DNA from 2 places in the Nocardiopsis sp. TRM 82005 genome. Region 2 is predicted to be linked to the other one. Evidence: predicted binding sites of a transcription regulator. Region 2 holds the regulator's gene; the other holds the start of a gene.
What was found. The regulator HrcA, encoded in region 2, represses chaperone genes, less so after heat shock. The targets are predictions, from matches to a motif close to TTGGCACTCTCNNNNNGAGAGTGCCAA.

Region 1 (4,415 bases), on a different contig from region 2:
TCCCGGGAGGGCAAGCTGCGGGAGTTCGTCGCCGAGGGTGACGACGTGGTCGACCGCACCTCCTACGAGATCACCGAGGACGGTGTGGCCGAGATCCACCGCCTCCTGCGCCGAGGCCTGACACGCAGGGACGATCCGGCGATGCTGTTCGCCGCGATCATCCTGATGACCTCGTTGCCGCGCGCCGAGGTCGTCGACCTGCTGCGCCAGCGGCTGGAGCTGCTGGAGGAGGTCGGCGGCGAACTCGCCCTCCCCGAGGAATGGGGCGAGCCCGAGCACGTGCGGGAGCTGTTCGGCCTGTGGAGGGGAACGGTCGGGGCCGACGTCCAGTGGACGCGTGAGCTCATCGTCTCCCTGAGAGCCGGGAAGTACACCATGGCCGACGAGAGCCCCGACGCCTTCGGCCTGCCGCCCCGCCCCGGAGCCGCCGCCGGCTGAGGGCCGACGGAACCGTCCGGGCCCGCTGGGCGCGGCGGGTGCGGCGGGTGCGGTCCGGGCGGTGGTACGAGCTCTTATTCAAATTTGAATAACCGGTTTCCGTCGTGCATACTCGCATACGCAGGGTGACCAATTTTGGACAGGGAGAGGGCTGGATGATCCACACGCGTGGACTGACTCGGAACTTCCGGGTCGGCAAAGAGGTCGTCGAGGCCGTCCGCGGCGTTGACATCGACATCGCCGAGGGCGAGCTCGTCGCCCTGCTCGGGCCCAACGGTGCGGGGAAGACCACCACGCTGCGCATGCTCACGACGCTGCTGGAGCCCACCTCGGGCACGGCCGTGGTCGCCGGGCACGACGTCCGGTCCGAGCCCGCGAAGGTGCGCCGGGGGATCGGATTCGTCGGTCAGGGACACGGTGCCGGGGACGACCAGCGGGCAGGGGAGGAGCTGTACACGCAGGGACTGCTGTACGGACTCGACCGGCGTACCGCGCGCCGCCGCTCGGCCGAGCTGATCGACCTGCTGGAGTTGGGCGCCGCCGCGGGGCGCGAGGTCACCAAGCTCTCCGGCGGCCAGCGCCGACGGCTCGACATCGCGATGGGGCTCATCCACGAACCCGGGCTCCTGTTCCTGGACGAGCCCTCCACCGGGCTCGACCCGCACAGTCGCGCCAACCTGTGGGAGCACATCACCGGTCTGCGCGAGCGGCTCGGGACCACGGTCGTGCTCACCACCCACTACCTGGACGAGGCCGACGACATGGCCGAGCGGGTCGTGGTCATCGACCACGGCGGGGTCATCGCCGACGGCACCGCCAGCGAACTCAAGGGCAGGGTCTCCGGGGACCTGGTCACCTTCACCGTGCCGGACGAGGAGCACGCGCGTACCGGTGCCGGGATCGCCGGGCGGATGTCGTCCGCCGGGGACGCGGAGGTCGTCACGGAGACGGGGCGCGACCCCGAGGTACGCCTGCGCGTGGAGCGCGGCGACGCGGTGCTGCCCGAGTTGTTGCGCGAGCTGGACGCGTCCGGGGTCCCCCTGCTCACGGTCCGGGTGCAGCGGCCCACCCTGGACGACGTGTTCCTGACCCTGACCGGCCGCAGCCTGCGGGAGGAGAAGGCGTGAGCGTGCGCGAGAGGACAGAGGAGGCGGAAGGGTCCGTGGAGGGGGAGGGCCGGGCCGGACGGGGGTCGGGCCCGCTGCGCGACACCGCGACCGTCTTCGCCCGACAGATGCGTCCGCTCCTGCACCGGCCGCTGATGCTGTGCTTCGGGATGCTGCAGCCGGTGCTGTACCTGGTGCTGTTCGCGCCCCTGCTGACGGGGCTGACCGGCGCCGAGGGAGAGAATCCGTGGCAGTGGTTCGTCCCCGGCCTACTGGTCATGCTGGCCCTGTTCACGGCCGGGTTCTCCGGTTTCGGACTGCTGCCGGAGATGGCCTCCGGAGCGCACGAGCGACTGCTGGCCACCCCGGTGAGCCGGGTGTCGCTGCTGCTCGGCCGTGTGCTGCGGGACGTGGCGACCCTGCTGGCGCAGATGGTGCTCATCATCGTGCTCGTGGTCCCGTTCGGGCTCCGCGTCTCCGTGGCGGGCGCGGTCGTGGGGCTGCTTCTGCTCGCGGTCCTGGGGGCCGGCCTGGCCACGCTGTCGTACCTGACGGCCATGGCGGTCAAACACGCGCACGTGTTCGCGCCGGTGCTGCAAACGGTGATCATGCCGCTGATGCTGCTGTCCGGCGTGCTGCTGCCGATGGAGCTGGCGCCGTCGTGGCTGTACGCGCTCTCGCGTGCCAACCCGGTGGCGTACGTGGTGGACGCCGAACGGGCGCTGTTCGCCGGTGACTGGGGCGCGTCGGTCGGGATCGGCTGGGGCGTGGCGGTCGTGCTGGCCGCCGCGGCGCTGGCGGTGGGCTCGCGGGCGATGCGCCGTCTCAGCTCCTGACTCGGCGGGGCGCGGCGCGGCGCGGACCGCCGTCGGGAGCCCGGCGGTCCCGCGCCGGATCCTTCACGGAGCTGTCCGCTGAGCGCGGAAAACCTGCGTTCTATGTGGTGTCATCGCAGGTAAGTACTGGGTTGTGGCCGAGAGAAATCGTGACCACATCGTTTGCACTCTCAGTGGGCGAGTGCTAAAACTGGTTCTGGTTAGCACTCGCCTTCACTGAGTGCTAATCGGAGCGAGGCTGCGAGACCGCGGTACCCGTCAGCAGGGTTGTCGGGAGTTCCACGGTCGTCCGTCGCGGGCGCATGCCTCGTCCCATCGCGTATCAGCCCGGTTACGGGAGGACAAGAACTCAATGGCATCCAAACTGATCGCGTTCGACGAGGAGGCCCGTCGCGGCCTTGAGCGCGGCATGAACCAGCTCGCCGACGCCGTCAAGGTCACGCTCGGCCCCAAGGGCCGCAACGTCGTTCTGGAGAAGAAGTGGGGCGCCCCCACCATCACCAACGACGGTGTCTCCATCGCCAAGGAGATCGAGCTCGAGGACCCCTGGGAGAAGATCGGGGCCGAGCTGGTCAAGGAGGTCGCCAAGAAGACCGACGACGTCGCGGGTGACGGCACCACCACCGCCACCGTGCTCGCCCAGGCGCTCGTCCGCGAGGGTCTGCGCAACGTCGCCGCCGGGGCCAACCCGGTCGGTCTCAAGCGCGGCATCGAGACCGCCGTGGCTCGCATCAACGAGGAGCTCGGCAACATCTCCCAGGACATCGAGACGAAGGAGCAGATCGCCTCCACCGCCTCGATCTCCGCCGGCGACGCCCAGATCGGCGAGACCATCGCCGAGGCCATGGACAAGGTCGGCAAGGAAGGCGTCATCACCGTCGAGGAGGGCCAGACCTTCGGGCTGGAGCTCGAGCTCGCCGAGGGTATGCGCTTCGACAAGGGCTACATCTCGCCCTACTTCGCCACCGACCTCGAGCGCATGGAGACGGTCCTCGAGGACCCCTACATCCTCATCGTCAACTCCAAGATCTCGAACAACAACGAGTTCCTGCCGGTCGTCGAGAAGGTCCTCCAGGCCGGCCGTCCGCTGATGGTCATCGCCGAGGACCTGGAGGGCGGCGCCCTCCAGACGCTGGTCGTCAACAAGATCCGCGGCACCTTCAAGTCCGTCGCCGTCAAGGCTCCGGGCTTCGGTGACCGCCGCAAGGCCCAGCTCGGCGACATCGCCGTGCTGACCGGCGGCCAGGTCATCACCGAGGAGGTCGGCCTCAAGCTGGAGAGCACCGAGCTGGACATGCTCGGCCGCGCCCGCAAGGTCGTCGTCACCAAGGACGAGACCACCATCGTGGACGGTTCCGGTGACGCCACCTCGATCGCCGGCCGCGTGAACGAGATCCGCAACGAGATCGAGCGCACCGACTCCGACTACGACCGCGAGAAGCTCCAGGAGCGCCTGGCGCGCCTGGCCGGCGGCGTGGCCGTCATCAAGGCCGGTGCCGCGACCGAGGTGGAGCTCAAGGAGCGCAAGCACCGCATCGAGGACGCCGTCCGCAACGCCAAGGCCGCGGTCGAGGAGGGCATCCTGCCCGGTGGCGGTGTCGCGCTGCTCCAGGCCAGTGTCCCGGCGTTCGAGAAGCTGGAGACGGAGGGCGACGAGGCCATCGGCGCCGACATCGTCCGTCGCGCCATCGCCGAGCCGCTCAAGCAGATCGCGGTCAACGCCGGCCTTGAGGGCGGCGTCGTGGCGGAGAGGGTCAAGAACCTGGAGCCCGGGTTCGGCCTGAACGCCGCCACCGGCGAGTACACCGACCTGTTCAAGGACGGCGTCATCGACCCGACCAAGGTCACCCGCTCCGCTCTGCAGAACGCGGCTTCCATCGCTGGTCTGTTCCTGACCACCGAGGCCGTCATCGCCGAGAAGCCGGAGAAGGCCGCCGCTCCCGCCGGCGACCCGACCGGTGGCATGGGCGGCATGGACTTCTAGCAGGTCCGTGCGGCCTCGGGCCCTCGGGCCCGCAGGTGTTCGAGGTCCGGA
Region 2 (4,415 bases):
CCCTGTTCCTGCTGCCCGTTGTCCGGCTGCTGCCCCTGGTGGGGGTCCTCCGGGTACGGGGGATTCGTCGGGGTCTCGCTCATGCTCTTCCTTGGCTCCGCTGATGGGGTGGCGGTTCTCGTACTACCGGGCTGTACCGACGACCGCGCAGGGCCGGAGGCGGGGGACCCGCGGTGTCAGCGGCGCCGACACCTCGATCGGGGCAGAATCCTAGGTCCTGCCGCCGTTTCCTTCGTGTGGCGCTTCCTGGGGTTCGTCCTGGTGCGGCCCGGTGACGAAGTCGATCAGCTCCTCCACCCGGCCGAGCAGGGATGGCTCCAGATCAGCATAGGTACGGACCGAGCCCAGGATCCGGCGCCACGCCTCACCCGTCTCCATCCGCCACCCCAGGGCCCGCACGACCCCCTCCTTCCAAGGGAGGCCGCGCGGCACCTCGGGCCAGCCAGCGATACCCACGGCCCGCGGACGCACCGCCTGCCACACGTCGACGTGGGGATGGCCGACCACCAGCACGTGCTCGCCGCACACCCGCTCGGCGATCCGGGTCTCCTTGGATCCCGGGACCAGGTGATCCACCAGGACTCCCAGGCGCCTGCCGGGTCCGGGGGAGAAGTCCGCCACGATCGAGGGCAGGTCGTCGATTCCCTCCAGGAACTCCACGGCCACCCCCTCGACGCGCAGGTCGTGGCCCCAGACCTTCTCCACCAGTTCGGCGTCGTGGACGCCCTCCACGTAGATCCGGCTCTCCCGGGCCGTGCGCGCCCGCGCGTCGGGCACGGCCACCGACCCGGAGGCGCTGCGCAGCGGCCCCCGCGGGGTCGCTGCGGGGCGCACGAGCGTGACCGGTTCGCCGTCGACCAGGAACGCGGCCGGAGCGAGGTCGAACACTCGTCGTCGGCCGTGCCGGTCCTCCAGGGTCACGGTCGCCTTGTCCCAGGCCACCACGGCTCCGCAGAACGTCTCGTCGGCGTCCTCCACGACCAGGTCGCGGGCCAGGGACACCTCGCGCACGACTCTCTTCCTCGGTCTGCGCCAGTCCCCTGCGAGCACGTCACGGCCGTAACGGCTGGTTCCCTTGGTTGCCACGGTCGTGCAGTCTACTGGTGCGGGGCCCGGCCGCTTCGGCGCTGTTGGCGCGCGCCGCCGATCCGCCGGGGAGAAAGGAAGGGGCCGTTCCCCGGCGTTACTACCCACGGGTAGCCAGTCGGGTTTGCGGCTGGGCATAGAATTAGCACTAAGGACCATGGAGTGCCAGGAGGTGGCGAGTTGCTGGACGAGCGCAAGCTCGCGGTCCTGCGTGCCGTCGTTGAGGACTTCGTCAACACCAACGAGCCCGTGGGATCCAAGGCCCTAGCCGACCGGCGCAGGCTCGGTGTCTCCCCGGCGACGATCCGCAACGACATGGTCGCCCTGGAGGAAGACGGTTACATCACCCAGCCGCACACCAGTGCGGGGCGGGTACCCACGGACAAGGGGTACCGGCTCTTCGTCGACCGGCTCTCCTCGGTCAAACCGCTCTCAACCGCGGAGCGGCGCGCCATCGAGTCCTTTCTCACAGGTGCCGTGGACCTGGACGAGATCGTCGCCCGCACGGTGCGGCTCCTCGCCCAGCTCACCCGTCAGGTCGCGATCGTCCAGTACCCCTCGCTGACCCGCTCGTCGGTCCAGCACGTGGAGCTGATCCCCCTCGGGGGACAGCGGGTCATGATGGTCGTGATCACCAACACGGGCCGTGTCGAACAGCGTGTCATCGACGGTCTGGGCATGATCAAGGAAACCACCGTCAACGACCTGCGCGGCATGCTCAACCGGGCTATCGCCGGGCTTCACCTCGGCGACGTGCCCGACGCGGTGGAGGACCTGCCTTCCCAGGTCCCGCCCGAACACCGCCATATGGCGGTTTCGGTCCTCTCCGTCCTACTGGAGAGCCTTGTCGAACGGCATGAGGAGAAGCTCGTCCTCGCCGGGACGGCCAACCTCGCCGCCGTCGACTTCACCGCCAGCCTGCGGGGCGTCCTGGAGGCACTGGAAGAGAACATGGTTCTCATCCGTTTGTTGGGAGAGGCGAAGGACCCGTCGATGCTCACGGTGCGCATCGGCGCGGAGAACTTCCACGAGGGCCTACGGTCCACCTCCGTCGTCTCGGCCGACTACGGTGTGGGAAACCAGTCGCTCGCCAAGATCGGCGTGGTGGGACCCACCCGGATGGACTACCCGGGAACGATGGGAGCAGTACGCGCCGTGGCTCGGTACATCGGACAGATTTTGGCAGGACAGTAACTCAGTGGCCAGAGACTATTACCAGGTTCTCGGGGTGCGTCGGGACGCGTCCAAGGACGAGATCAAGAAGGCCTATCGGAGGCTCGCCCGCGAGCTGCACCCGGATATCAACCCGGACCCCGCTACACAGGAGCGCTTCAAGGAGGTGACCCAGGCCTACGAGGTCCTCTCCGACGAGAGCAAGCGTCGGATGTTCGACATGGGACAGGACCCGTACGCCCCCGGTGGCGGCGGCGGTGCCGGCGGAGGCTTCGGCGGCGCGGGCGGATTCGCCTTCGACGACATCATGAACGCCTTCTTCGGCGGCGGCCAGCCCGGCGGGCGCGGCCCCCGGGAGAGGGTCCGCCGCGGACGCAGCATCAAGATCCGCGTCGAGCTGGACCTGGCGGAGACCGCGTTCGGGGTCAGCAAGGAGATCACCTTCCCCACCGCGATCCTGTGCGATACCTGCCAGGGCGAGGGGACGGCGGCCGGGTCGCACCGCAACACGTGTGACATGTGCCACGGACAGGGGGAGGTCTCCCAGGTCACCAGGTCCTTCCTGGGGCAGGTCATGACCTCCCGTCCCTGCCCGCAGTGCTCAGGCCAGGGGTCGATCATCACCAACCCCTGTGGCGACTGCGCGGGCGAGGGCCGTGTACGCGAGAAGGTCACCCGGACCGTCAAGATCCCCGCGGGCGTCGACGACGGCACCCGCATCCAGCTCGCCGGTGAGGGCGAGGTCGGTCCCAACGGAGGCCCGCGCGGCGACATCATCCTGGAGATCGTCCAGCGCCCGCACTCCACCTTCGAGCGTCGCGGCGACGACCTGCACTGCACGGTGACCGTTCCCATGACGGCTGCCGCGCTGGGCGCGTCGTTCTCCTTCGACACCCTCGACGGGACCGAGAACATCGACCTGCGCCCGGGCACCAACTCCGGGCACGTCATCACCCTCCCCAGCAAGGGGATCAACCACCTCGACGGCGGTGGCCGGGGCGACCTGCGCATCCGCGTCGACGTGGAGACCCCGGGCAAGCTGGACGAGGAGCAGGAGGCGCTGCTGCGCAAGTTCGCCGAACTGCGTGGTGAGGACCAGAACCCGGGTCGCTTCAGCCCCGGGCACGGTGGCTTCTTCTCCAAGATTCGTGACGCCTTCGGCACCAAGTGACGCCGCCGGTCTTCCTGGTCGCGACCGCGGACCTCGCGGCCGACCAGGTGGCGGTGGGCGGCGCTGAGGGCCACCACGCCGCCGTGGTGCGGCGTATACGGGAGGGCGAGGCCGTCGACCTGTCCGACGGCCGGGGCCTGGTCGCCCGCTGCACGGTGACCGCCGTGGCCAAGGACCACATCGTCTGCGCGGTGGTGGAGCGCCGGGAGGAACCGGCGCCCCGCCCCCGCCTGACCGTGGTCCAGGCGCTGCCCAAGGGCGACCGGGGCGAGCTGGCCGTGGAGATGATGACCGAGGCCGGGGCCGATGCGGTCGTGCCCTGGGCGGCGGAGCGCTGCGTCACCCGCTGGAAGGGTGCCCGAGCGGACAAGTCGCTGGCCAAGTGGCGTGCCACCGCACGCGAGGCGGCCAAGCAGGCCCGGCGCGGACGGCTGCCCGAGGTCGCCGACCTCGCGGACCTCTCCACGGTGGCCGGCCTGCTGGCCGCCGCCGAGTTGGGGGTCGTGCTGCACGAGGGCGGGGACAGCCGCCTGTCCGAGCTGGAACCGCCCAGCGGCGACGGCCCGGGAGTCGTCCTCGTGGTCGGCCCCGAGGGCGGTTTCTCCGACGCCGAACTCGAAGCGTTCGCCGGAGCGGGCGCGGTCCGGGCACTGCTGGGACCGAGCGTGCTACGCACGTCCACGGCCGGGGTCGCCGCGCTCTCGGTGCTCCAGGCGCGCACCGGACGCTGGTAGGGGCTGCTTCCCGAGTCCTACGACACGGGCCCCGTGGACGTCAGAGGCGGCCCCCGGACCCTCAACGGGGTCCGGGGGTCGCCTCTGACGCGTGTGAGGGGGCTCAGCCCCCGGTTTCCGACTTACCGCTGGTGTCGCTGTCGGTGGTGTCGGAGCTGTCGTCGTCGCTGCCGGTGTCCTCGCCGCTCTCGCCGTCGCCGGCACCGGTGTCATCACCATCGCGGTCCCCGCCGGTGCCACCGTCGCTCTCG

Region 1: groL (chaperonin GroEL) is a predicted target of HrcA. The motif match lies at 2,542-2,568, and genes of this name have one in related genera.

The regions. Positions count from the first base shown of each region.
Region 1 covers NZ_JBWDTQ010000005.1:91,410-95,824, reverse strand. Annotated here, with positions in the region: gene AC0T5L_RS02910 (PadR family transcriptional regulator) at 1-438, shown strand, start outside; gene AC0T5L_RS02905 (ATP-binding cassette domain-containing protein) at 594-1,565, shown strand; gene AC0T5L_RS02900 (ABC transporter permease) at 1,601-2,380, shown strand; gene groL (chaperonin GroEL) at 2,733-4,364, shown strand.
Region 2 covers NZ_JBWDTQ010000009.1:75,052-79,466, reverse strand. Annotated here, with positions in the region: gene AC0T5L_RS06485 (DUF3097 domain-containing protein) at 211-1,086, opposite strand; gene hrcA (heat-inducible transcriptional repressor HrcA) at 1,267-2,280, shown strand; gene dnaJ (molecular chaperone DnaJ) at 2,285-3,430, shown strand; gene AC0T5L_RS06470 (16S rRNA (uracil(1498)-N(3))-methyltransferase) at 3,427-4,164, shown strand; gene AC0T5L_RS06465 (hypothetical protein) at 4,268-4,415, opposite strand, start outside.